Regions from separate parts of the Pseudomonas sp. H1_F01 genome, predicted to be linked through region 4. Evidence: predicted binding sites of a transcription regulator. Region 4 holds the regulator's gene; each other region holds the start of a gene.
The links. The regulator sigma-54, encoded in region 4, starts transcription at its own class of promoters, with help from an activator protein. The targets are predictions, from matches to a motif close to ANTGGCATNNANNTTGCTNT.
Positions count from the first base shown of each region.

Region 1 (7,169 bases), 2.8 Mb from region 4:
ATTGATCACACCGGAGAACAGCGCAGCGCCCAGCAGCCCCCGACGCAGTACCGATTTCAATGAAGGCGCAACAATAGGCGCACTGATAGCGTTATGGGGTTTCAACTGGTATCCGTCCCTTGGTTTTCGTGACATCCCTGTCGTCAGTCAATACCGACTCGAAGACAGTCGTATGGAAACTTGACGCTCGTAGAGCGATTAGGACTGAAGTGCAAGTTCCGCACCAGTCATCCGACAAACGGTAATAATCACCCAAAGAATTTCATGCAAAAAAAACCGACGTCTCAGGACGTCGGTTTTTTTGAAGCCGCCCGCTATCAGGTCATCTGAATGATGGTCTGCATGATGGTGCTCTGGGTGGAGATAGTCTTCGCGTTCGCCTGGTAGTTGCTTTGCGCCTTGATCAGCTCGACCAATTCGTTGGTCAGGTTGACGTTGGACTCTTCCAGGGAGTTGGAGGCGATCGAACCCAGGGTACCGGTTTCCGGGGCATCGTAGCCCGGGATGCCCGAGGCGAAGGTTTCTTTCCAGCTGGTGCCGCCTACCGGCTGCAAGCCTTGCTCGTTGGTGAAGCTGGCGAGCGCGAGCTGGCCAATCGGCTTGGTCTGGTTGTTGCTGAAGTTGGCCAGCAACACACCGCTGCCGTCGATGGTCAGGTTGGTGATCTGGCCGGTGGCGTAGCCGTTCTGGGTTGGGATCGAGCGGGCGGTGTCGGCGTTGAATTGGGTGGTGTTGCCCATGGAAATCGTGATGGTTGGCGCACTCGCGGCGCCGTTGGCGGCCCATACGCCGTTGGTCACCGTGCCAGGAACCCAGCCGGTCAATACCAGGTCACTGTTGATCGTCGGCACGGTGGCAGGCGGTACTGGCGGCGTGCTGACCTGAGTCAGCTTGCCGCTGGAATCGAAGCTCATGGTCGAAGGAATCGGCGCGTTCGCACCGGTCGTGGTCGGCAAGGTGCCGTTCAGGTTACGACCATCGATCAAGGTATAGACGTTCCAGGTGTTGCCGGCAGTCTTGACCATGTATTGGTCCATGGAGTGCTGGTTACCCTGAGTATCGTAGACCGGGGTGGTGAATTGTTTGGTGAACGTGGCGGTGTCGCTTGGATTGAACGCCGCGGTGATCGCCGTTGCCGTCGAATTCAGGTTGATCGTCGAGGAAACCAGGCTGGTGGCGCTCGGCGGCAGGTTCGAGGTGTCGATGCGCAGGTCGGTCAAGATGCCGTTCTGGATCTTGCCGTTGGCATCCACGCCATAGCCCTGCAGGCGCGAAGTGCCGTCGCTGTTGGTGATATAGCCTTCCTTGTCGGTCTTGAAGGTACCGGCACGGGTGTAGCTCAGGGAGCCGTCATTGCTCAGGACAAAGAAGCCCTGGCCTTGGATGCCCATGTCCAGTACGTTGCCGGTGTTGTTCACATCACCCTGGCCGAACTGCTGGGAAACGTTGGCCAGGCGCACGCCGTTACCGACGGTCTTGCTGCCCGAACCCAGCTTGGTGGCCGAGTAGACGTCTTCGAATTCCGCGCGGGACGATTTGAAACCGGTGGTCGCCACGTTGGCGATGTTGTTGCCGGTCACGTCCAGCTGTTTGTTGGCTGCATAGAGACCGCTAAGGCCGATGTTGAAAGACATGTTGACTCCTTTTGCCGGTTAGTCGGCTCTACATACCAATAGTTTGTACTTTGGACAGGGCAATGCTGCCCAGCCCGGCCAGGTTGAGCATCAGCTCACCGCCCGTCTGGCTGATCGTCACGCTGCTGACCGTGGCCGGCAGGTTGGTGATCAGCGACGTGGCCTTGCCGTCGATGGTGGTCGAGGCCGCGAAGGTGTAAGTGCCCGATTCAACGACCGCGCCCGCATCGTTCTTGCCGTCCCAGATGAACGCGGAGTTGCCGGCGTTCTGGCTGCCCAAGTCGATGGTGCGAACGGTCTTGCCGTCCTTGTCCACGATCTTGACCGCGACGGAGGACACCGATGTTGGTACCACCACCGTGCCGTTGAGGCTCTTGGAGGTATCGACCACAGCCTTGTCGCCCGGGGCAATGACCGAGCGACCGACCAGCGACGAGGCTTGCAGGGCCTGGGACGAGTTGTAGTTGCCGGCGATGCCGCTCACGGTCTCGTTGAGGGTGGTGATGCCTTCCAGGCTGCTGAACTGCGCCAGTTGGGCAACGAACTCGCCGTTATCCTGTGGCTCCAGCGGGTTCTGGTTTTTCAGCTGGGTGACCAGCAACTGCAGGAACGCATCCTTGCCCAATTCCTTCTTGCCGGTGGCCGCACCGGTCGCCGCGCCCAGGGCATCGGTGGTGGTGCTGGTCTTGACCGAGGAGTTGGCCAGAATCTCGTTGAGGCTCAAACCACTTGTTGTACTGGTAACGCTCATGTGACTCGCCCCTTATCACTGACCGAGGGTCAGGACCTTCTGCATCATGGTTTTGGCGGTGTTCATCATTTCGGCGTTGGTCTGGAACGAACGACTGGCGGAAATCATGTCGGCCATTTCTTCGACGACATTGACGTTCGGGTAGTAGACATACCCCTTGGCATCAGCGGCCGGATGGTTTGGCTCATAACGGGCTTCGAGATTGCTCTGGTCTTCGACCACGCCAAGCACCTGCACGCCCTGCCCGGCCGCGTCCTGCTCCTGGAACAGCGAGTCGCTACCGCCGGACTGGCCACCCTGGAACATGGTGGCGAATACCGGGTGGCGGGCGCGGTAGGTCTGGTCGATGCTCGACGAAACGGTCTCGGCGTTGGCGATGTTACTGGCGACGGTGTTCAGGCGAGTGGTCTGGGCACTCATGGCACTGCCGGCAATGTTGAATACGCTAGCAATCGACATGGCTTACTCTCCGCGCAGGGCCGATACCAGCCCTTTGAACTTGCTGTTGAGCAGGGTGAAGCTGGCCTGGAAGTTCACGGAGTTTTCCGCGTAGTTGGACTGTTCCAGTTGAGCGTCTACGGTGTTCTGGTCGATCGAAGGCTGCATCGGCGTGCGATACATCAGCGATTCGTCGCCATTGCCCAGGCCTTCGGCTTCGATATGACGGCTGTTGGTCATGTTCAAGGCGAAGTGGCCGTTCTTGGTCTTCTCGTTCTGCTCGGCGAGCACTTTGGAAAAGTCCAGGTCACGCGCCTTGTAGTTCGGGGTGTCGGCGTTGGCGATGTTGTTGGCCAGGACTTCGGCACGCTGGGCGCGGAAGCTCAGGGCCTGTTCGTGGATACCGAGCGCTTTATCGAAGCTGATGCTCATGTCGGAAACCTTTGGGTGACCAGAATGTACGTGCGATGAACTTAGCAAGCAGCGTGCCACTTTGGAAAACCCCATAAACCGGGGCTTTGCGGGCATCGGCAAAGCGGCAATGCCAGAAAAGCGGCAACTGGCTTCCGCTGGCTGCCGCTTTTCTGCCGCTTCTCAAGGGCAAATGACATTCGAACTGTGGGAGCGGGATTAGTGGTGACCGGCAGGCATAAAAAAACGGGAGCCCGTGGGGACTCCCGTTTTTTGACAGTTCAAGCCAATCACTTTGCCTGGTAGATGATCCCCGGACTGCACTGGACCATCTGGTAATGATCCGGCAAACCGTTCAACGCCTCGGAGGCACCGAGGAACAGGTAGCCGCCCGGCTTGAGCGTGCTGTGGATGCGCAGCAGGATGTCTTTCTTCACTTCGGCGGAGAAGTAGATCAGTACGTTGCGGCAGAACACGATGTCGAACTTGCCCAGGCTGGCATAGCTATCCAGCAGGTTGAACGAGCGGAACTCCACCCGGCTCTTGATCGGCGCCTTGACCACCCATTTACCCGGCCCTTTCGGATCGAAGTAACGTTGCAGGCGATCCGGCGACAGGCCCCGGCCGATAGCCAGGCTGTCGTACTCGCCGGTCTTGCAGTTATTGAGCATGGTCCCGGACAGGTCGGTGGCGACAATCTGCACGCCGCCTTTCAACTGGCCGAGGTTGGACCGCTCGAACTCATCGATGGACATCGACAGCGAATAGGGTTCCTGCCCCGACGAACAGGCCGCCGACCAGATCCGCAGACGCTGGCCCGGGCTGGCCTTGATGGCCGCCGGCAGCACTTTGTTCTTCAACACCTCAAACGGATAGGTGTCACGAAACCACAAGGTTTCGTTGGTGGTCATCGCGTCCACCACCATTTCGCGCAAGCCACTGCGCGGTTGGGTCTGGATACGCTGCACCAGTTCGCCCAATGACTTGAGGCCCTGCTGTTCCATCAATTTATTGAGACGGCTCGACACCAGGTATTGCTTGTTTTCACCAAGCAAGATGCCACAGGCTTTTTCCAGGAAGACCCGGAACTGTTCGAAATCCAAATTACCCGTAGACAAGATACCGCCTCTTTCATCGTGTTGACTTGCCGGGCGCACAACGCGCCCGACCTTTTATTCTGCTGCCTTGATCCGCTCGACGACCCGGGAAGCCAGGTCATCTGGACGGAATTTCGCCAGGAAATCGTCGGCGCCGACCTTCTTGACCATCGCCTGGTTGAAAACCCCGGACAACGAAGTATGCAAGATGATGTGCAGCTTTTGCATGCGCGGATCGCTGCGGATTTCCGACGTCAGGGTGTACCCATCCATCTCCGGCATTTCAATGTCGGAGATCATCATCAGGAACTCTTCCTCAGGCTTCTTGCCCTCGTCGACCAGCTTGCGCAGGTAATCGAGCGCCTGTCGCCCGTCGTTCAACGCCACCACCTCGACACCGACCGTTTGCAGGCAACGGGTCACCTGCTTGCGGGCCACTGAAGAGTCGTCGACGGTCAATACCCGCAGCGAAATCGCCTTGTGCTGGGTTTCGGCATCCACCACTCCCACGGAGATCGCTTCCGGCGTGGGCGCTACTTCGGCGAGGATCTTCTCCACGTCGATGATTTCCACCAACTGGTTATCGACCCGGGTCACTGCCGTGAGGTAGTGATCGCGGCCGGTGCCCTTGGGCGGTGGATGGATCTCTTCCCAGTTCATGTTGACGATGCGCTCCACCGAGCGAACCAGGAATCCCTGGGTCTTGGTGTTGTACTCGGTGATGATCACAAACGGATTGCTCTGGTCCAGCAGCCGGCCGGAACCGGTCGCCATCGCCAGGTCGAGAATCGGGATGGTCGCACCCCGGATATTGGCCACACCGCACACGACGGGGCTGGATTTGGGCATCAGGGTCAGCTTGGGGCATTGCAGCACCTCGCGGACCTTGAATACGTTGATCCCATACATTTGTTGGCCGTCGAGACGGAACAACAACAGCTCCAGGCGATTCTGACCGACCAGCTGAGTGCGCTGGTTTACCGAATCCATTACTCCCGCCATGCCCTGACTCCTACCTAACGCTAATGTGTCCGACGCGCATTCATTCACTAAACGGCACGGGGCTTGCTATTGAACCGGCATGAACGCACAAACGACATTTTCTCGACGCCTGACCACTCACTGCCGCCACTGGCTCGGTGCACTGCTGGCTGTCTGCCTGTTCACTTCGGGCGGTCCTGCCCTTGCTGCTGTTCCGGTTACCTTGCCTGATCTCCTTATCGGCGTCACTCAGGGCTTTCTTGAATTCACCGTAGAAGACTATCTGGCTACCAGTCAAACGGAAGGTCGCTATGAAATCGAAGTCAACCAACTCGACCCGCGCCTGCGCATGCCGATGTGCGACAAGGAATTGACTGCTTCGCTGGAGAGCCCTGCCCGGCCCCTGGGACGCGTCACGGTGAAGGTTCGTTGCGACAGCGCCGCGCCCTGGACGGTGTTCGTGCCCGCTCAAGTGCGCCTGTTTCGGGAAATTGTCACCACCACTCGTCCGCTCAAGCGGGCCGGAATCGTCGAGCCCCAGGACGTGATGTTGCGTGAACGGGACATCAGCCAGATCACCCAGGGCTTCCTGACCTCCGTCGACCAGGCCATCGGGCAGAAACTTGTCCGACCAATGGTCGCCGATCAGGTCGTGACGCTGGTGCATCTGGAGCAGGCCGAGGTAGTCCGCAAGGGCGACCAGGTTGTGATCACCGCCCGCACCGGTTCCCTGGCCGTGCGGATGCCCGGCGAGGCCCTGTCCAACGGCGGTATGCGTGAACAGATACGGGTAAAAAACCTCAATTCCCAGCGCGTGATCAAGGCGCAGGTGATGGCCCCGGGCCAAGTGGAAGTGGCGATGTAGTGATCTGGTAGAGGAGGTAGAAAGCTGGCGCTTGATCCCGGTGTTCCCTAGACTGTGCCTTACGCAAAGGCAAGCGCAGACGTGCGCAAGTTCATTTCATAAATGAGCCTAAAGTTATTTTGGGGATGGCCGAAAACATGGCAAGCGTCCAAATACCCAGAGGTTTTTTACCATGGTCATCGATTTCAATCGTTTAAACAGCTCTTCACCGCTGCCAGGCACCACGCGTACCAGCGCCACCAAGGAAACCGCCGAAGCCGGCAAATCCGCGCCGCTGCCTACACCAGCCGAACAGGTCAGCAACGGGGAGTCGGTACACCTCAGCAATGAGGCTCAGCAGTTGCAGAAGGTCACTGACAAGCTGCGCGATCAACCTGTCGTCGACAACGCCCGCGTGGCCGAGTTGAAAGCAGCAATCGCTGATGGCAGCTACAAAGTCGACAGCAACCGCGTAGCCAGCAAACTGCTCAACTTCGAAGCCCAGCGCTAGGCCGCCGCCTGCGCCAGGCTTTTGGACGCTAAGACCCAAGGCCAGCCATGCACGACACTCATTTGTTGCAATTGATCATCGACGACTTTGTTCCAGCGCAACAGCTACTGGAATTGTTGCAGGCCGAATCCGTGGCATTGCACGGTCGTGACATGCCTCTGCTGGAGAATATCCTGGCGCAGAAACAGGCCTTGATCATCCTGCTTGACCAGCATGGCCGCAAACGCAGCGAGATCCTCGTCAGCCTCAACCTGCCCGCCAGCCATGAAGGCCTCGAGCAACTGGCCAGCCAGTCGACGATTGGCGATCAGCTACTGTCCCAGAGCAAAGTACTCAACGACCTGCTCGCCCAATGCCAGGCAACCAACGCTCGCAACGGCCAGTCGATCCTGATGCAGCAGGCCGCCACCGCCAACCAGTTGCGCATCCTCAACGGTGGCGAGATCCCGACGCTGTATGACGCTAGCGGTTCAACGGCCAGAATGGTCAAGCATCGCCCGCT
Region 1 covers NZ_CP162823.1:1,843,111-1,850,279, reverse strand. Annotated here, with positions in the region: gene AB4O09_RS08500 (type I secretion system permease/ATPase) at 1-105, opposite strand, end outside; gene flgE (flagellar hook protein FlgE) at 318-1,634, opposite strand; gene flgD (flagellar hook assembly protein FlgD) at 1,663-2,385, opposite strand; gene flgC (flagellar basal body rod protein FlgC) at 2,401-2,844, opposite strand; gene flgB (flagellar basal body rod protein FlgB) at 2,848-3,255, opposite strand; gene cheR (protein-glutamate O-methyltransferase CheR) at 3,525-4,352, opposite strand; gene AB4O09_RS08470 (chemotaxis protein CheV) at 4,407-5,333, opposite strand; gene flgA (flagellar basal body P-ring formation chaperone FlgA) at 5,413-6,177, shown strand; gene flgM (flagellar biosynthesis anti-sigma factor FlgM) at 6,350-6,667, shown strand; gene AB4O09_RS08455 (flagella synthesis protein FlgN) at 6,715-7,169, shown strand, end outside.
Region 1: a site for sigma-54 is predicted at 3,297-3,316, ahead of flgB (flagellar basal body rod protein FlgB). Genes of this name have one in related genera too.

Region 2 (7,169 bases), 930 kb from region 4:
CGGACGCGGCTCGAAGGTGGCGACTTCGCCTTGATAGATCTTGATCCATTCGCTCAGGCCGGCACGTTCGACGTTGTTACGCCCCGGCTGGATCAGTCGTGGGTCGGCTTCGTAGCCGCGAATCCACAACGGTGGCTTGGCCAGGCCGGCGGCGGCGCGTTCACTGGCCTCTTCGTGGAGTTTCTTCCACAACGCCGGCACATGGCCGAGCCAGGCGGTGAAACCCCACTGCTGGCGGCGCAGGTTCGGCGCCATGTCGGCGGCGATCATCCCGGCTTCCACCAGGAACGTGCCCACACCGCACATCGGGTCGGCCAGCGCCCCGCCTTCAGCGGCAATGCGTGGCCAACCGGCACGGATCAGGATCGCGGCGGCGAGGTTTTCCTTCAGCGGCGCGGCGCCCTGCTGCAGGCGATAACCGCGCTGGTGCAGGCTGTGGCCGGAGAGGTCGAGGGAGAGGATCGCTTCGCCGCGGTCCAGGCGCAGGTGGATGCGCAGGTCCGGGTTGAGCTTGTCGATGGACGGCCGCTCGCCCGTCGGCGTGCGCAGCTTGTCGACGATGGCGTCCTTGACCTTCAAGGCGCCGAAATGGGTGTTGTCGATGCCCGAGCCGTGGCCGCTGAACTCCACCGCCAGGGTGCCATCGGCCAGCATGTGGTCTTGCCAGTCGACATCCAGCACGCCGTGGTACAGGTCTTCGGCGTCCTTCATCGGGAAGCGCTTGAGTACCAGCAACACGCGGTTGGCCAAGCGCGACCACAGGCACAGGCGATACGCCGTTTCCATGTCGGCCATGCCGCGCACGGCCGAGGTGTGCTCGCGCGCCTCTTCAAGGCCAAGCCCGACGGCTTCCTCGATGAGCAGGCCTTCGAGGCCCTTGGGGCAAGTGAGGAAGAGTTCGAAACGATCGGACATGGGATTTCCAGAGCCTTTGGCTAAGTGGACCGGGCAACGCATTGCCGGGCCGGGTTCAATCAGGTGCTTTTCTCAAGAGCACCCGCGTGGCACGAAAGTGTGCCGTGCCACCCTCGCCGCTCAGGTTAAAAGAGCTTAGATGCGAAGGCAGAAAAAAAATTCTGTGCAACAAATTGTGAAAACTCGACCCTTTCGTCGAATAGTACCCGAGTGCAACGGGAGGACATTCTCATCCGAGCCAGACCTACCCCTTTCGGCGCAGGGCCGATCATACAGGGGTCTTGCTCAAAAGCGGTCAACGAACATCAAGTTACTTATCGCCCTAACATCTTTATTGTTACGTGCTTATGACAAAACGATCATTCCATCCATGTGACGCTTTGGTTAGAACTCAACACAGGTTGACGTCGCAACGGCGTCAACACCTCGGCTCGTCACGCCGGCAACGAGCCACCAACGGCAGAATGATTCTGCCCCGGCCTCGATAGAGGTCGACGCTAAGTAACAGTCAACAAGTGAGGGCAACACCCTATGAGAAGACTTAAGCGTGATCCGTTGGAAAGAGCATTTTTACGTGGTTACCAATATGGCGTTGGTGGTAAATCCCGTGAGCTTTGCCCCTTTACTCTACCGTCGGTACGTCAAGCCTGGATCAATGGCTGGCGAGAAGGACGCGGCGACAACTGGGACGGTATGACCGGCACTGCGGGTATCCATAGACTCAACGAACTTCACGCCGTCGGCTGACACAGGGCTTAATACTCAAGAACTCGACAATTTGACACTCATATCGATTTAACCACGCACGTCCCATCCGGACGGCGGGCTACGGCCCAGGGGGCTCCTTCGAGGAGCCCTTTTTAATGCCTGGGTTTCAAGAGGTTGAGCTGCAAACACTGTTGTGGCGACACGCTGTGGGAGCAAGGCTTGCCCGCGATGAAGACGACGCGGTCTACCTGGAACCGAGGCGCCTGCATCGCGAGCAAGCTTTGCTCCCACAACTTGCTCGCATCAATAGATGCCGACCGTTCCTGAATCAACCCAACGCCGCAATGGCATCCACCGACTCACGAATCAACGCCGGCCCCTTATAGATAAAGCCCGAATAAATCTGCACCAGGCTCGCCCCGGCGGTGATCTTCTCGGCGGCGTGGCGGCCTTCGGTAATCCCGCCCGCGGCGATAATCGGCAAGCGCCCCGCCAATTCAGCGGCCAGCACCTTCACGGTGTGGGTGCTCTTGTCACGTACTGGCGCGCCAGACAAGCCGCCCGCCTCGTCACCGTGTTCCAGCCCTTCGACACCTTCGCGACCCAGGGTCGTGTTGGTGGCGATTACTGCGTCCATGCCCGTCTCGATCAGGGCCTGGGCCACCTGGGTGGTCTCTTCGTCGGTCATGTCCGGGGCGATCTTGATCGCCAGCGGCACGTGCCGGCCGTGAATCAACGCCAGTTCTGCGCGCCGCCGGGCCAGGTCGGCCAGCAGTTGCTTGAGCGAATCACCGAACTGCAGGCTGCGCAGCCCCGGGGTGTTGGGGGAGCTGACGTTGACGGTCACGTAGCTGGCGTGGGCGTAGACCTTGTCCAGGCAGATCAGGTAGTCGTCGACGGCGCGCTCCACCGGCGTGTCGAAATTCTTGCCAATGTTGATGCCCAGCACGCCCTTGTACTTGGCCGCGGCCACACGGGCCAACAGATGATCGACGCCCAGGTTGTTGAACCCCATGCGGTTGATGATCGCCTCGGCTTGCGGCAGGCGGAAAAGCCGTGGCTTGGGGTTGCCCGGCTGCGGTCGGGGGGTGACGGTGCCGATTTCCACGAAACCGAAACCCAACTGGGCGAACCCGTCGATGGCCGCGCCATTCTTGTCCAGGCCCGCCGCCAACCCGACCGGGTTGGGGAATTCCAGGCCCATGACCGTCACCGGCAATTTTGCCGGGGCCTTGCACAACAAACCGTTTAGGCCGAGGCGTCCGCCCGCGCCGATCAAGTCCAGGGACAGGTCGTGGGAAGTTTCCGGGGAGAGTTTGAACAGCAGTTCACGGGCCAGGGTGTACATGGGCGGCTTTGACTCGGGCGACGAAATGAGGCGGCGATTATAGCCGGGCAACGGCGGCTCAAGCGAGGCGCCCGCACAAAACGATAGCGCTGGCATATGCCTTGCACCCTTTTGGTCATCAGCGCCCATGCCAACGACGGAATGAGTGCCACACTGTTTTAAGGGACAACGGCGTCGTCGTCCGGCCTCCTGGGCCCGGACACGGCGCTTTTTTATGTGGAAGGTGATACCGATGAATGAAGTTCCAGCCAACCCCCTGGCCTGGGTCAACGGCAGCGATGCCCCGGAAAAGAGCGCGGTCAACCTCGGTTTCATGGCCTTGAGCGACTGTGCCCCGCTCGTCGTGGCCGCCACCCAGGGCTTCGCCCAACCCTACGGCCTGACCCTGAACCTCAAGCGCCAGGCCTCCTGGGCCAACCTGCGCGACAAGCTGGTCAGCGGCGAAATCGATGCCGCCCACAGCCTGTATGGGTTGATCTACGCGGTGCACCTGGGCATCGGCGGGGTCGCGGCGAGTGACATGGCCGTGCTGATGGGGCTGAACCAGAACGGCCAGAGCATCAACCTGTCCCATGGCTTGCAGGCCCAGGGCGTGACCAGTCCTGAAGCACTGGAACAACACGTGCACCAAACTCGCCCGAAACTGACCTTCGCCCAGACTTTCCCCACCGGCACCCACGCCATGTGGCTCTATTACTGGCTCGCCGCCCAGGGCATCCACCCGTTGTCGGATGTCGACAGCGTGGTCGTGCCTCCACCGCAAATGATCGCGCACCTGCAAGCCGGGCGTATCGACGGGTTTTGCGTCGGCGAGCCTTGGTGCGCCAGCGCGGTGAAGCAGAACCTCGGTTTCACCCTGGCGACCACACAGACCATCTGGCCCGATCACCCGGAAAAAGTCCTGGGTTGCACCCGCGCGTTCGTCGAGCAATACCCCAATACCGCCCGGGCCCTGGTGATGGCGATCCTCGAAGCCAGCCGCTTCATCGAACAAAGCAGCGAAAACCGTCGCAGCACCGCGCAACTGTTGACTGCGCCTGAATACCTCGACGCCCCGCTGGACTGCATCGAGCCGCGCCTGCTGGGGATCTATGCCGACGGCTTGGGCAACAGCTGGCAGGATCCCCACGCCATGCGCTTTCATGGCAACGGCGAGGTGAACCTGCCGTACCTGTCGGACGGCATGTGGTTCATGACCCAGTTCCGCCGCTGGGGCCTGCTGCGCGAAGACCCGGATTACCTGGCCGTGGCCCAGGACGTCCAGCAACTCAAGCTGTACCGCGAAGCCTGCGCGGCATTGGACATCGCGTCCCCGCGCCAGGACATGCGCAGCAGCCAACTGATCGACGGCATCACCTGGGACGGCTCGGATCCGGCCGGGTACGCCCGCAGCTTCAAACTGCACGCCTTGAGCGATGCGGCTCCCCTTCTCGCCAGCCGCTGACAGGAGCCACGACCATGCTGCGTATCCTGCTGATCAACGACACCGCGAAAAAAGTCGGTCGCCTCAAGGCCGCCCTGATTGAAGCCGGGTTCGAAGTCATCGACGAATCCGGCCTGACCATCGACCTGCCAGCGCGCGTCGAAACGGTGCGTCCGGACGTGATCCTGATCGATACCGAGTCACCCGGGCGCGATGTGATGGAGCAAGTGGTGCTGGTCAGTCGCGACCAGCCACGACCGATCGTCATGTTTACCGACGAGCACGACCCCAATGTGATGCGCCAGGCGATCAAGTCGGGCGTCAGCGCCTACATCGTCGAAGGCATCCATGCCGCGCGCCTGCAACCGATCCTCGACGTGGCCATGGCCCGCTTCGAAAGCGACCAGGCCCTGCGCGCCCAGCTCCTGGCCCGGGACCAGCAATTGGCTGAGCGCAAGCGCATCGAACTGGCCAAGGGCATGCTGATGAAGATGAAGGAATGCAACGAGGAACAGGCCTACACCCTGATGCGCCGCCAGGCCATGAGCCGCCAGCAGAAGCTGATCCAGGTGGCGGAGCAGATCATTGCCATGAATGAGCTGCTGGGCTGAAAGCCTTGTAGCGCCTGCCTCGCCCCCTACTAATGATCGTTCCCACGCTCTGCGTGGGAATGCCGCCAGGGACGCTCCGCGTTCCGCTTCACAAGGTGACGCAGAGCGTCACGGGATGCATTCCCACGCAGAGCGTAGGAACGATCATGACAGACCTGGCACAGATCTCGCTTAAGCAAACCCACAGGTAACCAACGGCGGTTGCCCCACCTACGACAAAGACGTCGCACACCCTTCTTGCCTCTCTGGCGATCCGGGTTGCGGCGTTTTTTTGTTTTGGCCCTTCGGGACCGGTGGTGCGACCACAGACGGCGCACTGCTCAAAGCACTGACTCATTTCTCGAGACTTTTACAGCTGAGGTGCGCGATGAATTCAAGCTTCTGGAAATCCGGCCATACCCCGACCCTGTTCGCGGCCTTCCTCTACTTCGACCTGAGCTTCATGGTCTGGTACCTGCTCGGCCCACTGGCGGTACAGATCTCCGCCGACCTGCACCTGACCACCCAGCAACGCGGCCTGATGGTCGCGACGCCGATCCTGGCTGGCGCCGTGCTGCGTTTGTTCATGGGCCTGCTGGCCGACCGGATCTCGCCAAAAACCGCCGGCATGGTGGGCCAGGTGATCGTGATCAGCGCGCTGTTCTGCGCCTGGAAACTGGGTATCCACAGCTACGAACAAGCCCTGCTGCTCGGCCTGTTCCTGGGTGTGGCCGGTGCTTCGTTCGCCGTGGCCCTGCCGCTGGCGTCCCAGTGGTATCCGCCACAGCATCAAGGCAAGGCCATGGGCATTGCCGGTGCTGGTAACTCGGGCACCGTGCTCGCTGCGTTGATCGCACCGGTCATGGCCGTGGCCTTCGGCTGGACCAACGTGTTCGGCTTCGCGCTGATCCCGCTGGTGCTGACCCTGGTGCTTTTCGCCTGGCTGGCCAAGAACGCCCCCGAGCGGCCAAAAGCCAAATCCATGGCCGATTACCTCAAGGCCCTGGGCGACCGCGACAGCTGGTGGTTCATGTTCTTCTATAGCGTGACCTTCGGCGGCTTCATCGGCCTGGCCAGCGCCCTGCCCGGCTACTTCAACGACCAATATGGCCTGAGCCCGGTCACCGCCGGCTACTACACCGCCGCCTGCGTCTTCGGTGGCAGCCTGATGCGTCCATTGGGCGGCGCCCTGGCGGACCGTTTCGGCGGCATCCGCACCTTGCTGGGCATGTACACTGTGGCGGCCGTCTGCATCGCCGCAGTGGGCTTCAACCTGCCGAGTTCCTACGCGGCCCTGGCCCTGTTCGTCTGCACCATGCTCGGTTTGGGTGCGGGCAACGGCGCGGTGTTCCAACTGGTGCCACAACGCTTCCGTCGCGAGATCGGCGTGATGACCGGGCTGATCGGCATGGCCGGCGGCATCGGCGGTTTCGCCCTGGCGGCGGGCATGGGCGCGATCAAGCAAAGCACCGGCAGCTATCAACTGGCGCTGTGGTTGTTCGCCAGCCTCGGTGTCCTGGCCTGGTTCGGCCTGCACGGCGTCAAGCGTCGCTGGAGAACCACTTGGGGTTCGGCAGCTGTCACCGCTGCTCGGGTATAAGCTGCAACCATGAGCCTGCAACTGAGTTTCGCCGAAGCCAGTGCCATCGGCCCGCGGGAGGAAAACCAGGACGCCCTGCGTCTGGTCACCCCCGCCCCAGCCCTGGCCGCCAGCAAGGGTTACCTGTTCGCCATCGCCGACGGCGTGAGCCAATGCGCCGACGGCGGGCTGGCCGCCCGTTCGACCTTGCAGGCGCTGGCCCTGGACTACTACTCCACGCCGCAAACCTGGGGCGTGGCCCAGGCGCTGGACCGGCTGTTGCTGGCGCAGAATCGCTGGCTGCAAGCCAACGGTGGCGGGCAACCGCTGCTCACCACCGTCAGCGCCCTGGTCCTGCGGGGCCGGCGCTTCACCCTCGCGCATGTCGGCGATTGCCGAGTCTACCGCTGGCACGCCGACCACCTGCAACGGGTCAGTGAGGATCACGTCTGGGAACAGCAAGGCATGCAGCATGTGCTCAAGCGCGCCCTGGGCCTGGATCAACACCTGATCCTCGACTTTCTCGACGGCGAGCTGCGCACCGACGAAACCTTCGTGCTGCTCAGCGACGGCGTCTGGGCGGTCCTGGGGGATACGGCCATCGCC
Region 2 covers NZ_CP162823.1:4,819,469-4,826,637, forward strand. Annotated here, with positions in the region: gene rlmKL (bifunctional 23S rRNA (guanine(2069)-N(7))-methyltransferase RlmK/23S rRNA (guanine(2445)-N(2))-methyltransferase RlmL) at 1-915, opposite strand, end outside; gene rmf (ribosome modulation factor) at 1,447-1,662, shown strand; gene AB4O09_RS21745 (quinone-dependent dihydroorotate dehydrogenase) at 1,952-2,971, opposite strand; gene AB4O09_RS21750 (CmpA/NrtA family ABC transporter substrate-binding protein) at 3,204-4,415, shown strand; gene AB4O09_RS21755 (ANTAR domain-containing response regulator) at 4,430-5,005, shown strand; gene AB4O09_RS21760 (nitrate/nitrite transporter) at 5,373-6,584, shown strand; gene AB4O09_RS21765 (bifunctional protein-serine/threonine kinase/phosphatase) at 6,594-7,169, shown strand, end outside.
Region 2: a site for sigma-54 is predicted at 3,060-3,079, ahead of AB4O09_RS21750 (CmpA/NrtA family ABC transporter substrate-binding protein). Genes of this name have one in related genera too.

Region 3 (7,169 bases), 2.1 Mb from region 4:
CCGCCGCCGAAAGCAGCGACGGCCCGCTGCTCGCCGCCCAGCGCCTGGAACGCGAATACCAGTACAACTACTACAAGATGCTGCAGCGTCGGGGCGACAAAGTTCCGGCCCAGGCCTCGCTGATACAGGTGCCGGAAGACGAAAAGGCGCCGCTGCTCGAAGGCATCTACCGCACCCGCCTCAAGACCCAACCGCCCGCCGAATGGACGCAATTGGACAAAAAGGCGCGCATCGAGAAACTGCGTGAAGGCGTGATCAAGTTCTGGAGCGGCAGCGACGTGCTCTTGCGTCAACTGGGACAGGAACGGGCCAGCAGCATCAAGGACTTCCTGGTGGACAAAGGCCAGTTGGCCGATGACCGCGTGTATTTCATCGACGCCAGCCTCGGCCAGGCCGAGAGCGATGGCCGGGTGATTACCCCGATGCATCTGGATGCCGAATAAGATGAAACCCTGGTTCGGGCTCTGCCTGGGTCTATTGCTGGCCGCCGGCCAGGCCGCGGCTGCCGACACGCTGCGTTGCGGCAGCCAGTTGATCAGCGTCGGTGACCGCTCCAGCGAAGTGCTGCAAAAGTGCGGGGAGCCAGCGGCGCGGGATGACCTGGGCTACAAGCGCAGTGTCAATCGCCGGGAGGAATACCCGGTGGAGGAATGGACCTACGGCCCCAACAGCGGCATGTATCAGTACCTGCGTTTCGAGGGGAATCGGCTGGTGCAGATCACCAGCAAGCGGGGGCGGTGAGCTTGTCCGCACAGATGTGTTGAATGTGCCGCCGCCATCGCGAGCAAGCTCGCTCCCACATTGTTTAGGGCGATCTCAAAATCCGTGTTCACCGCCGCCCCCGGTGGGAGCGAGCTTGCTCGCGATGGCGGCAACTCGGTTCTGACTCGTGTGTAAACGCTGACCCGCAGATTGATTCCCCAGAATAGAACAGGCCCCCGGCACGAATGCCGGGGGCCTGTAATGGCCACGTCCGTGTGGCCTTTCGCATGAACTCCAAAGCGACGGCAAACGTATATCCTGGCCCGCTTGCCGCGCCTTCTCCCAGTCCAGGCGAGAAGTCTTGGCCTTACTCGGCTTTCAGGCCGTCAGCCGATACGGCCTTGACGCCTTTGATTTTCTTGGCGATCGCCACAGCGGTGTCTTTTTGTGCATCAGTGACTTTGGTCATCGAAGACAGGGACACAACACCTTTGTTGGTTTCGACTTTGATATCAGTGCCTGGAATGCCTTTTTCGGTGACCAGGTCAGCTTTGACCTTGGTGGTGATCCAGGTATCGGAAACGTCTTCCTTGGCCTCTGTCACTTCGCCCGCAGCCAGCATCATTGGCGCCTGAGTTGCTTGAGTGGTCTCGGCGAATGCGCTAGCCATGGTCAGGGTCAGTGCGGTAGCAGCGGCGGCAGTGATAGCGAACTTCTTCATACGAGTAACTCCTGTTTTTCTCAAAAACTGCCGGAGGTGGATCCCGGCAGGGTTAGCAGGAGTAGTGCGAACGCTGTGCCAGCTTTTAACAATTAATTAATTTCTTATAAATCAGCAAGTTAAGCGAAACGGCAACTTTCGTGATCATGCAAAATGCATGAAACGGTGATTCTGGACATGCAACTTGCGGTTTTTTGGCCAACTTCTAAGCTTATGAATTGCGAAGGGTTTCTGTATCGAGGCAGTTCACTGCCTCGATACGTGCACTCAAATTACGGAGTCGTCGCTGCTGTACCTGTGCATCCAGCCGGCAGGAATTCCTGAGCGGCGGTCGAACCGCAGGTCCAAACGCCTTGAGTAGAACGCGTCAGGGTGATCGCTTTGCCAAGCACTGGAGCGGGTGCATTCAAAAGGGTACACGCGATGGTGCCCGCTCCGTCCGCTGCTGTTCCTGAAGCCGTCAAGGTGCAATTGCTGGTGGGCGAGGTCCCGCCGATGTTGGCCAACGTTGGATTGGTACCTTGATTCATGATGTCCTCAAACGGCACTTTCAACGCAGAGACCTCCGCCAGCCCCGCCGTGGCCTTGGCCCGCGCCTGATACTTCGAATATTGCGGCAACGCAAACGTCGCCAGAATACCGATGATCGCCACGACGATCAGCAGCTCGATCAAGGTAAAGCCACTCTGCTTATTCATAGACATCTCCCATGCATGAGTCGAAATCTCATGACCTGAAACGGCCATTGCAGGGCACATGCCAACCCTGAAACCCCATCACTCAAGGGATTTGAACCAGCACAACGGCAACGTCCTACCTCAACAACCGCACTATCTGACGTTTTTTGTCACCCTGCCCCGCTGGTTTGGCGTCGAGGCTTGACTAGGCTATAAGTCATGAACTGTTCGCCGCCAGGATTCCCATGAATGACATCGCCCTCAGCGGCCTGACCAAGCAATTGGTGCTGGCCGAACTGCTCACCGAGCAAAGTGCGCAACAGGCGTATCAACAGGCGCAACGCAATCGCATCCCCCTGGTCAGCTATCTGGTGCAGAACAAACTGGTCCAGAGCCGACAGGTCGCGGAGATCGCCTCGGAGCATTTCGGCGTCGCCCTGCTGGACCTCAACAGCCTGGACAAAGAAACCCAACCCACCGGCCTGGTCAGCGAAAAACTGGTGCGCCAGCATCACGCCCTGCCGCTGTGGCGGCGCGGCAACAAGCTGTACGTGGGCATCTCCGACCCGACCAATCACCAGGCCATCAATGACATCCAGTTCAGCACCGGCCTGACCACCGAAGCCATCCTGGTGGAGGACGACAAGCTCAGCGACGCCATCGAAAAGTTTTTCGAATCCAGCAGCACGGGCCTGGAAGGCATGGGCGATGTCGACCTCGACGGCCTGGACATCGAATCGATCGACGACACCAGGCAGGACTCCATCGCCGGCCAGGACACCGACGACGCGCCCGTGGTGCGCTTCGTCAACAAGATGCTGCTGGACGCGATCAAGGGCGGCTCTTCCGACCTGCACTTCGAGCCCTACGAAAAAATCTACCGGGTGCGGGTGCGCACCGACGGCATACTGCGGGAAGTGGCCAGGCCGCCGATCCAGTTGGCCAACCGTATCGCCGCACGCCTGAAAGTCATGGCCAGCCTGGATATTTCCGAGCGGCGCAAACCCCAGGACGGGCGCCTGAAAATGCGCCTGTCGAAAACCAAGTCCATCGATTTCCGGGTCAACACCCTGCCCACGCTCTGGGGCGAAAAAGTGGTGATCCGGATCCTCGACCCGTCCAGCGCACAAATGGGCATCGATGCCCTGGGCTACGAACCGGACCAGAAAGACCTGTACATGGCCGCCCTCAAGCAACCGCAAGGGCTGATCCTGGTGACTGGCCCAACCGGCTCGGGCAAGACCGTGTCGCTCTACACCGGACTGAATATCCTCAACACCGTGGACATCAACATTTCCACCGCCGAAGACCCGGTGGAAATCAACATGGAAGGCATCAACCAGGTCAACGTGAACCCGCGCCAGGGGCTGGATTTCGCCCAGGCCCTGCGCTCGTTCCTGCGCCAGGACCCGGACGTGATCATGGTCGGTGAGATCCGCGACCTGGAAACCGCCGAGATCGCCATCAAGGCCGCCCAGACCGGGCACCTGGTGCTCTCCACCCTGCACACCAACAGCGCCGCCGAAACCCTGATCCGCCTGCAGAACATGGGCATTCCGGGGTTCAACATCGCCACCGCCGTGCACCTGATCATTGCCCAGCGGCTGGCGCGCAAGCTGTGCAGTCACTGCAAGAAGGCCATCGAGATTCCCGAGGAAACCTTGCTCAAGGAAGGTTTCCCTCGGGAACGCATCGGCACATTCACGATCTATGAGCCGGTCGGTTGCGAACAGTGCAACAACGGTTACAAAGGGCGCGTGGGGGTTTACGAAGTGGTCAAGAACACGCCCGAGCTGCAACGGCTGATCATGGCCGAGGGCAACTCGCTGGAAATCGATCTGCAAATGCGCAAGGACGGTTTCAATGACCTGCGCACCTCGGGGCTGCTCAAAGTGATGCAGGGCGTCACCAGCCTCGAAGAAATCAACCGGGTCACCAAGGATTGAACATGGCGGTCAAGGCAGTCAAAACCGATGTTTACACTTGGGAAGGCAAGGACCGCAAAGGCACGAAAATGAGTGGCGAGCTGACGGGTCAAAGCCCGGCGCTGGTCAAGGCACAGCTGCGCAAACAAGGCATCAACCCGCAGAAGGTGCGCAAGAAATCCACCTCGATATTCAGCAAGGGCAAGCGCATCAAGCCGCTGGATATCGCCCTCTTCACCCGCCAGATGGCCACCATGCTCAAGGCTGGTGTGCCGCTGTTGCAGGCGTTCGACATCATTGGCGAAGGCTTCGACAACCCCAACATGCGCAAGCTGGTGGACGAGGTGAAGCAGGAAGTCGCCGCTGGCAACAGCTTCGCCGCGGCGCTGCGCAAGTGCCCGCAATATTTCGACGAGCTGTACTGCAACCTGGTAGACGCCGGCGAGCAGGCCGGTGCCCTGGACACGCTGCTGGACCGGGTCGCGACCTACAAGGAAAAGAGCGAAGCGCTCAAGGCCAAGATCAAGAAAGCCATGACCTATCCAGCGGCAGTGGTCCTCGTCGCCGCAGTGGTCACGGGGATCCTGCTGGTCAAGGTCGTGCCGCAATTCGAATCGGTATTCTCCGGGTTTGGCGCGAAACTGCCAGCCTTCACAGTGATGGTCATAGGCCTGTCGGAAATCATGCAGCAATGGTGGTGGGTGATGCTTGGCGGGGCGGTGGGGGCTTTTTTTGGCGTGAAGTATGCGCTCAGGCGTTCGGAGCGCTTTCGCGACTGGCGCGACAAATGGCTGCTCAAGCTGCCGCTGATCGGCACCTTGCTGTACAAATCCGCCGTGGCCCGCTACGCCCGCACGCTGTCCACTACCTTCGCCGCCGGCGTGCCGCTGGTGGAGGCCCTGGATTCGGTGTCTGGCGCCACCGGCAACGTGGTATTCAAACGTGCCGTGCAGCGCATCAAGCAGGAGGTCTCGACCGGCATGCAGTTGAATTTCTCCATGCGTGCCTCAGGGATTTTTCCGAACCTGGCGGTCCAGATGACCGCCATCGGCGAGGAATCCGGTGCGCTGGACGACATGCTCGACAAGGTCGCGAGCTTTTATGAGGCCGAGGTGGACAATCTGGTGGACAACCTCACCAGCCTGATGGAACCCTTCATCATGGTGGTCCTGGGGGTGGTCGTCGGTGGCCTGGTAGTTGCCATGTACCTGCCCATCTTTCAACTCGGCTCTGCGATCTGACATGCCCCTGAGCGAATTCTTCGTGCTGTATCCCCTGGCTTTCGTGCTCGTTGCAGCATTGCTCGGCCTGATCATCGGCAGCTTCCTCAACGTGCTGGTGTGGCGCCTGCCGAAGATGCTCAACCGCGAATGGCGCCTGCAGGCCCACGACCTGCTGGGCCTGCCGGCCGAAACCCCGGGCCCGGTCTACAACCTGATGCTGCCCCACTCCCAGTGCCCGCACTGCGGCCATCGCATCCGCCCCTGGGAAAACATTCCGCTGCTCAGCTACCTGATACTGCGCGGCCGCTGTTCGAGCTGCGCCGCGCCCATCGGCAGGCGTTACCCCCTGACCGAATTGGCCTGCGGCGCGTTATCGGCGTTCGTCGCCTGGCATTTCGGTTTTGGCTGGCACGCCGCGATGGTGATGGTGTTGACCTGGGGCCTGCTGGCCATGAGCCTGATCGACGCCGAGCATCAATTGCTGCCCGATACCCTGGTGCTGCCGCTGTTGTGGCTGGGCTTGATCATCAACAGCTTCGGGCTCTTCGTGTCCTTGAACCAGGCGATGTGGGGCGCGGTGGCCGGCTACCTGGCGCTGTGGTCGGTGTTCTGGGTGTTCAAGCTGATCACCGGCAAGGAAGGCATGGGCTATGGGGATTTCAAGCTGCTGGCGATGCTCGGCGCCTGGGGTGGCTGGCAGATCCTGCCGCTGACGCTGCTGCTGTCGTCGTTGGTCGGCGCCGTTATTGGGGCGATTGTGCTGCGCTTGCGTGATGCCCCGGGGTCGACGCAGATCCCCTTTGGACCTTATCTGGCCATTGCCGGCTGGATTGCCTTGCTCTGGGGTGGTCAAATAACCGACTTCTATTGGCAGTCTGTCGGTTTTTAATGAATACCTCAGTGAAAAAACCCTGGATTCTCGGCCTGACCGGTGGCATCGGCAGCGGCAAGAGCGCGGCGGCCCAGCATTTCATCGACCTGGGCGTGCACGTCATCGACGCCGATCATGCGGCGCGCTGGGTGGTCGAGCCCGGGCGTCCGGCGCTGGCGAAAATCGCCGAGCACTTCGGCCCCGGCGTATTGCAGGCCGACGGCGCCCTGGACCGAGCGGCGCTGCGCAAGTTGATCTTCGAGAATGCCGATGAACGCCGCTGGCTCGAGGCGCTGCTGCATCCGCTGATCGCCGAGGAAATCGCCCATCATCTGGCCCAGGCACAATCGCCCTATGCGATCCTGGTATCGCCGCTGCTGATTGAGTCAGGGCAGTACACCATGACCCAGCGGATCCTGGTGATCGATGCGCCGGAACAATTGCAGATCGAACGTACGTTGCAGCGCGACCAGACCAGCGAACAGCAGGTCCAGGCGATTCTCAAGGCCCAGTCCAGCCGCCAGGATCGCCTGAGCCATGCCAACGACGTGGTGGTCAACGATCGCGACCTCGCCTGGCTGCACAGCGAGGTCGAGCGCCTGCATCACTTTTACCTTACTTTGCGTGGAGGCCAATCATGAGCCAAACCCCAACCGTTGATTGCCCAACCTGTGGCGCCCCTGTGGAATGGAGCCCGGAGAGCAAGTTCCGGCCGTTCTGCTCTGACCGCTGCAAACTGATCGACCTCGGCGCCTGGGCGTCGGAAGAACACAAGATCCCGGTCAGCCCCGACGCCGAGGACGAGCTGTTCAGCGAAGACTTCGAGCCTCGCTCACATCATTAAGGCCGCATGAAACCGTAGTCCTGTTCATCGTCGAGGTTTTCCGCCAGGAAACTCAACTCATCGGCCAGGTCTTCAGGGCTGCGCACTGTCTTGCTCTGTTGCACGATCGCACTGAGCAAGGCGCGCAGGCTCAAGCCTGGGTCAAAACCAATCTCCATTGCGGCATCGTGGCTACGCCTGATCTCTTGTCTCGCCCACTCATAAAC
Region 3 covers NZ_CP162823.1:1,201,026-1,208,194, reverse strand. Annotated here, with positions in the region: gene AB4O09_RS05575 (DUF748 domain-containing protein) at 1-443, shown strand, start outside; gene AB4O09_RS05570 (DUF2845 domain-containing protein) at 445-741, shown strand; gene AB4O09_RS05565 (BON domain-containing protein) at 1,070-1,423, opposite strand; gene AB4O09_RS05560 (pilin) at 1,696-2,121, opposite strand; gene pilB (type IV-A pilus assembly ATPase PilB) at 2,346-4,046, shown strand; gene AB4O09_RS05550 (type II secretion system F family protein) at 4,049-5,266, shown strand; gene AB4O09_RS05545 (prepilin peptidase) at 5,268-6,137, shown strand; gene coaE (dephospho-CoA kinase) at 6,137-6,760, shown strand; gene yacG (DNA gyrase inhibitor YacG) at 6,757-6,963, shown strand; gene AB4O09_RS05530 (hypothetical protein) at 6,960-7,169, opposite strand, start outside.
Region 3: a site for sigma-54 is predicted at 2,168-2,187, ahead of AB4O09_RS05560 (pilin). Genes of this name have one in related genera too.

Region 4 (7,169 bases):
CCTGCCGGTGATTCGCCGGGTCGGCCTGGGCATGGCGGTCGCCAACGCGGCCAGTTTCGTCCGCGAGCACGCCCACGGCGTCACCACGGCGCGAGGCGGCGAAGGTGCGGCCCGCGAATTCTGTGAACTGATCCTGCGCGCCCAGGGCCGCCTCGAAGCGGCCAACGCCGCGTACCTGTGAGCCATTTATGCTGAGCAAGAAGATTCGCACCATCGTGGTGTTCGGCTGTATCGCGGCGATTTTTGCTGCGGTGGGCTACTGGAACATCAGCCCCGAACGGTTTCTCGACCAGCCTGCGGCCCAGGTCGAGGAAAAGATCGACTGGTACGCGACCAACACGCATACCCTGCAGTACCTGCCCGACGGCAAGGTGCAATACGAGATGACGTCCGACAAGGTCGACCACGTAAAAGCCACTGACATTACGTTGGTTACGAAGCCCGACCTGAACATGTTCCGCGGCACCGAGTTTCCGTGGCATGTGCAGAGCGAGCACGCCGAAGTCAATTCCGGCGGTACCGAAGTGGAACTGATCGACTCGGTGCGCGTCGCCCGAACCGACGAAAAAAACCGTACGACCATCATCACCAGCACGCGCATGACCGTGTTCCCACAGCAAGAATATGCGCAGACCGAGCAACCCGTTAGAATCGACGGCGCCGGGGGTGTATCGACCGGCACGGGAATGAAAGCGTATTTGAAGGAAAGCAGGATACACCTGCTATCGAACGTAAGAGGACAGTATGAAGCTCGCTAAAACCCTCCCTATTTTGCTCAGTCTGGGCGCAGCACTGGGAAGCGCGAGCGCCTGGGCTCTTCCCGACGACCGCAACCAGCCTATTCGCATCCAGGCCGACGATGCCCAGCTCGACGACAAGAATGGCGTCGCCACCTATAAAGGCGACGTGATCATCACCCAGGGCTCGATGAAGGTCACCGGCAATACCGTGACCATCACCCGCACCCCGTCCGGCGACATCGACGTGGTGACTTCGGTGGGCAACCTGGCCTATTTCGAGCAACTGCAAACCGCAGGCGATACCAAGCCAGTGCAGGGCTACGGGGTAACCATCCAGTACCACGCCGCCCAGGATCGCGTGGTCCTGATCGACCGCGCCAAGGTCGTCGACAAGGACAACAACGTCACCCAAGGCGAAAAAATCGTCTACGACACAGTCAAGAAGCTGGCCAGCGCCGGTCGCGCCACCGGCAGCAAGGTGACCGAGTCGCGTCCGCGGATCGACATGGTGATCCAACCGAAAAAGAAAACCGACGAGCAGAAGGCCCAGTAATGGCAACTCTGAAAGCTCAGCACCTGGCCAAGAGCTACAAGAGCCGTCAAGTCGTGCGTGATGTCAGCCTGTCCATCGACAGCGGCCAGATCGTCGGCCTGCTCGGCCCCAACGGCGCGGGCAAGACCACCTGCTTCTACATGATCGTCGGCCTGGTCCAGGCCGATCAGGGTCGCGTACTGATCGACGACGTGGACGTCAGCCACCAGCCAATGCACGGCCGGGCGAAGGCAGGTATCGGCTATTTGCCGCAAGAAGCGTCGATCTTCCGCAAACTGTCGGTTGCCGACAACATCATGGCGATCCTCGAGACCCGCAAGGAACTCGACAAGGCCGGTCGTCGCCAGGAACTGGAAAGCCTGCTGCAGGAATTCCACATCAGCCACATTCGCGACAACCTGGGCATGAGCCTGTCCGGTGGCGAGCGGCGTCGCGTGGAAATCGCCCGCGCCCTGGCCACCGCACCGAAGTTCATCCTGCTCGACGAACCGTTCGCCGGCGTGGACCCGATCTCGGTAGGCGACATCAAGCAGATCATCCATCACCTCAAGGCCAAGGGGATCGGCGTGCTGATCACCGACCACAACGTGCGCGAGACGCTGGATATCTGTGAAACCGCCTACATTGTCAACGACGGCCAGCTGATCGCCGAAGGCGACTCCGCAGCCATCCTGGCCAATGACCTGGTCAAGGAAGTGTATCTGGGCCATGAGTTCCGCCTGTAAGCACAAGTGTCTGGCGAATTGTCCGAGCGTCGTTTAATTTTATTATGGCGACGCTCTAGGCAAACACTTCAGTTTCAGGCATATAATTTGCTTAAGTTTGGCGCCTCGGCGCCCTGTAGTGGATGGCGCATGTGCGCCGGCTAATAAGGTGTTAAGCCCCTGCCATGAAACCATCGCTAGTCTTGAGAATGGGCCAGCAGCTGACGATGACACCGCAGCTGCAACAGGCCATCCGCCTGCTCCAATTGTCGACCCTGGACCTGCAACAGGAAATCCAGGAGGCCCTGGAGTCCAATCCGATGCTCGAACGCCAGGAAGAAGGCGACGACTTCGACAACACCGATCCGCTGGCCGACAACGTCGAGCAGAAGACCAACACCGAAATCCCGGAACCGGCCTACCAGGAAACCGCCCCGACGGTGGACAACCTCGAGGATGGCGAATGGAACGAACGCATCCCCAACGAACTACCCGTGGACACGGCCTGGGAAGACGTCTACCAGACCAGCGCCAGCAGCCTGCCGAGCAGCGATGACGACGAGTGGGACTTCACCACCCGTACCTCTGCTGGCGAAAGCCTGCAAAGCCACCTGCTGTGGCAGTTGAACCTGGCGCCAATGTCCGACACCGATCGCCTGATCGCCGTGACCCTGATCGACTGCATCAACAACCAGGGCTACCTGGACGAGACCCTCGAAGAAATCCTGGAAGCCTTCGACCCCGAGCTCGACATCGAGCTGGACGAGATCGAAGCCGTCCTGCATCGCATCCAGCAGTTCGAACCGGCCGGCATCGGTGCCCGCAACCTGGGCGAGTGCCTGTTGCTGCAACTGCGCCAGTTGTCCGCCAAGACACCATGGCTGGCCGAAGCCAAGCGACTGGTCACCGATTACATCGACCTGTTGGGCGGCCGCGACTACAGCCAACTGATGCGTCGCATGAAGCTCAAGGAAGATGAGCTGCGCCAGGTCATCGAACTGGTGCAGAGCCTCAACCCGCGCCCCGGCTCGCAGATCGAATCCACCGAGCCCGAATACGTGGTCCCCGACGTGATCGTGCGCAAGCACAATGATCGCTGGCTGGTGGAGCTCAACCAGGAGTCGGTGCCCAAGCTGCGGGTCAACGCCCAGTACGCCGGCTTTGTGAAGCGTGCCGACACCAGCGCCGACAACACCTTCATGCGCAACCAGTTGCAGGAAGCGCGCTGGTTCATCAAGAGCCTGCAAAGCCGCAACGAAACCCTGATGAAAGTTGCCACCCAGATCGTCGAGCATCAGCGCGGCTTCCTGGAGTACGGCGATGAAGCGATGAAACCGTTGGTCCTGCATGACATTGCCGAGGCAGTGGGCATGCACGAGTCGACGATTTCCCGGGTAACCACCCAGAAATTCATGCATACCCCTCGGGGTATCTATGAATTGAAATACTTTTTCTCCAGCCACGTCAGCACCTCCGAAGGCGGCGAATGCTCGTCCACGGCCATCCGCGCGATCATCAAAAAACTGGTAGCTGCGGAAAATCAGAAAAAGCCGTTGAGTGACAGCAAGATCGCTGGTTTACTGGAGGCACAAGGCATTCAGGTGGCCCGCCGTACCGTCGCCAAATACCGCGAATCCCTAGGGATCGCGCCTTCGAGCGAACGCAAGCGGTTGATGTAACAGGCCACGCCACAGCGTTCCAGTGGCAGGCATTTCTGCCTGCCGCTTTATGCACTGGCAACGAAGGAGAAGCTGTATGCAAGTCAACATCAGTGGACACCAACTGGAAGTGACCGAACCCCTGCGCACCTACATCGGCGAAAAACTCGACCGATTGGAAAGGCATTTCGACAAGATCACCAACGTGCAAGTCACGATGAACGTCGAGAAGCTGCTGCAGAAAATCGAAGCCACGCTGCATATCCCCGGCGGAGAAGTGGTTGCCAACGCAGAGCACACAGACATGTATGCCGCGATTGACCTGCTGACCGACAAGCTGGATCGCCAACTCAAAAAGCATAAGGAAAAGACCCAGAGCCTCCTCCAGGGCGCAACCGGTCGTTAACCCCCCCAATCCATGATCCGACTAGAAACCATCCTGACCCCCGGCCGTTCCCAGGTGAACGCGCCGGGCGGCAGTAAGAAGAAAGCCCTCGAACACATTGCCAACCTGATCCACCGCGAGGTACCGGATCTGGAAATGCAGGACGTCTTCGAGGCATTGGTTGCCCGTGAAAAACTCGGTTCCACCGGTTTTGGCAACGGCATCGCCATTCCCCACTGCCGTCTCAAGGGTTGTGCCGCGCCGATCAGCGCGCTGTTGCACCTTGAAACCGCTATAGATTTCGACGCCATCGACGGCGCCCCGGTCGACCTGCTGTTTGTATTGCTGGTACCGGAAGCGGCGACCGATGCGCACCTTGAGCTGCTGCGCCAGATTGCCAGCATGCTGGACCGCAAGGAAGTGCGCGAAAAACTGCGCAGCGCACCGAGTAACGAAGCTTTGTACCAGGTTGTCCTGGACGAGCAGAACGGTCATTAAAAATGCGCATGATCATTGTCAGTGGCCGCTCCGGCTCCGGTAAAAGCACGGCCCTCAACGTGCTTGAGGACAGCGGCTACTATTGCATCGACAATTTGCCCGCCGGCCTGCTGCCGGAACTGGCCGAGCGCGCCCTGATCCACACCGAGCTGGCGCAGCCGCTGGTGGCGGTGTCCATCGATGCGCGCAACCTGCCAAGCCACCTGTCGCGTTTTCCTGAACTGCTCGAGGAAGTGCGCAGCCGGCATATCCAGTGTGACGTGCTGTACCTGGATGCCGATGAAGAGACACTGCTCAAGCGTTTTTCCGAAACCCGCCGGCGCCACCCACTGAGCAACGCCAACCGTTCGCTGGCCGAAGCCATCGAGGATGAAAGCCAGCTACTGGGGCCGATTGCCGACCTGGCGGACCTGAAGGTCAACACCACGCACCTGAACCTGTATCAGTTGCGTGACACGATCAAGCTGCGCCTGCTCAACCAACCCGAGCCGGGCACGGCGTTCCTGGTGGAGTCGTTCGGTTTCAAGCGTGGCATGCCCGTCGATGCCGACCTGGTGTTCGACGTGCGTTGCCTGCCCAATCCTTATTGGAAGCCGGAATTGCGCGCGCAGTCCGGGCTCGACCAACCGGTGATCGACTACCTGGCCGCCCAGCCGGATGTCGAAGAAATGTACCAGGACATCTCCAGCTACCTGCTCAAATGGCTGCCCCGCTTTGCCGCGAGCAACCGCGCCTATGTCACGATCGCCATCGGTTGTACCGGCGGCCATCACCGCTCCGTCTACCTGACCGAACGCCTGGGTCAACTCCTGCAACAATCCCTGAAGAACGTCCAGGTTCGCCACCGCGACCTCAGCTAAAGGATTCACATCGCGATGCCTGCTCAGGAAATTGAAATCATCAACAAGCTGGGTTTGCATGCCCGAGCGTCGGCCAAGTTCGTCGGAGTCGCAGGCCAGTTCAAGGACACCACCATCAGGGTTGGCCGCACACCCGAGACTGCGGTCGACGGTAAAAGCATCATGGCGATGATGATGCTCGCCGCTGGCAAGGGCACCAAGATCCACCTGCACACCGAAGGTGAACAGGCACAGGAGGCGATGGATGCCCTGGTGGATCTGATCAACAGATACTTCGACGAAGGCGAATAACCGACCAAATCCCAAGGCGGATTTATTGTGGCAAGGGAATTCATTTGTGGGAGCAAAGCTTGCTCGCGATGAAGGCGACTCGGTAACTCAGAAAACCGAGGTACCTGGATCGCGAGCAAGCTTTGCTCCCACAGATTCCCTCGCCACAGATAAATCACATCACCCTAGATGCCTGCCGTTTGTCACGCCAACGCCGTATCCAGCACCATCATCAGACAAAACCCCACCAACAGGCCCAGGCTCGCCAGTTTCTCGTGACCATTGCGACGGGATTCGGGAATAACCTCGTGAGTCACCACCAGCAACATCGCCCCGGCCGCCAACGCGAGCCCCAGGGGCAAGAGCATCTCGGCCAGACTCACCAACCAGGCGCACAGCAGCGCGAACACGGGCTCGACCAACCCTGACGCCGCGCCAATCAGGAACGCCCTGGCCCGCGACATCCCCGCCGCAGCCAGCACCAGCGCGATCACCAGCCCTTCGGGTACATCCTGCAAGGCGATGCCCATCGCCAGGCTGTCGGCATCCGGCATGCCGCCGCCCGCCGACACCCCCACCGCCATGCCTTCGGGAATGTTGTGGGCGATGATGGCAAACACGAACAACCAGATCCGCGGCGCAATGATCGGCCGGCCTGGCGCAGCGACCAGCCTTTCGGGACAGGCGCAGACTTTGCGGTCCACTAGATACAGCCCGAACGCGCCCGATAGAATGCCGAAACTGATAAGGCCGCTGGCGGCCCAAGGCGTCAGTCCCAACTGCTCGGCCGCAGCAATGCCCGGCACGATCAGCGAAAATGCCGTGGCCGCGAGCATCACCCCGGCACCGAATCCCAGCAGCGAATCGCTGACGGCCTGGGGCATGCGCCGGATGACCAACACCGGCACGGCCCCCAGCGCGGTGCCCAAGGCGCAGAGCCCGCCACCCTCGAGCGCGCGCAACAACCTGGGCTCCAAGTCCAGCCATGCCAGGCCCTGGGCAGCCAACAATGTCATTCCGGCCAGCAGCAACAACGACCCCAAGGCATAGCGGAACATCCGTCCGCTTCCAATCGCCAGTGTTTGAGTATCCATAGTCAGCCTTGGGTTGCTTTCAGGAAGGGCTCGAAGCCAGCGCAGCCTGGTAGCGCCGGGCGACCTCAGGCCAGTTGATCACGTTGTAGAAGGCGCTGATGTATTCCGGACGACGGTTCTGGTAGCGCAGGTAATAGGCGTGCTCCCAGACATCCAGGCCAAGAATCGGTGTGTTGCCCTTCATCAGCGGGCTGTCCTGGTTGCCGCTGCTTTCCACCACCAGGGTCTTTTGCGGGGTCACGCTCAACCAGGCCCAACCGCTGCCGAAACGGGTCAGCGCCGCTTTGGTGAAGGCTTCCCTGAAACCCTCGATACCGCCCAGTTGCGCTTCGATCGCCGCCGCCAGGGCGCCATCGGGCTGGCCGCCGCCCCGGGGCGTCATCACTTCCCAGAACAGCGAATGGTTG
Region 4 covers NZ_CP162823.1:5,749,966-5,757,134, forward strand. Annotated here, with positions in the region: gene AB4O09_RS26100 (KdsC family phosphatase) at 1-181, shown strand, start outside; gene lptC (LPS export ABC transporter periplasmic protein LptC) at 189-758, shown strand; gene lptA (lipopolysaccharide transport periplasmic protein LptA) at 745-1,293, shown strand; gene lptB (LPS export ABC transporter ATP-binding protein) at 1,293-2,018, shown strand; gene AB4O09_RS26120 (RNA polymerase factor sigma-54) at 2,183-3,676, shown strand; gene hpf (ribosome hibernation-promoting factor, HPF/YfiA family) at 3,753-4,061, shown strand; gene ptsN (PTS IIA-like nitrogen regulatory protein PtsN) at 4,074-4,538, shown strand; gene rapZ (RNase adapter RapZ) at 4,541-5,398, shown strand; gene AB4O09_RS26140 (HPr family phosphocarrier protein) at 5,414-5,689, shown strand; gene AB4O09_RS26145 (ZIP family metal transporter) at 5,872-6,762, opposite strand; gene AB4O09_RS26150 (superoxide dismutase) at 6,782-7,169, opposite strand, start outside.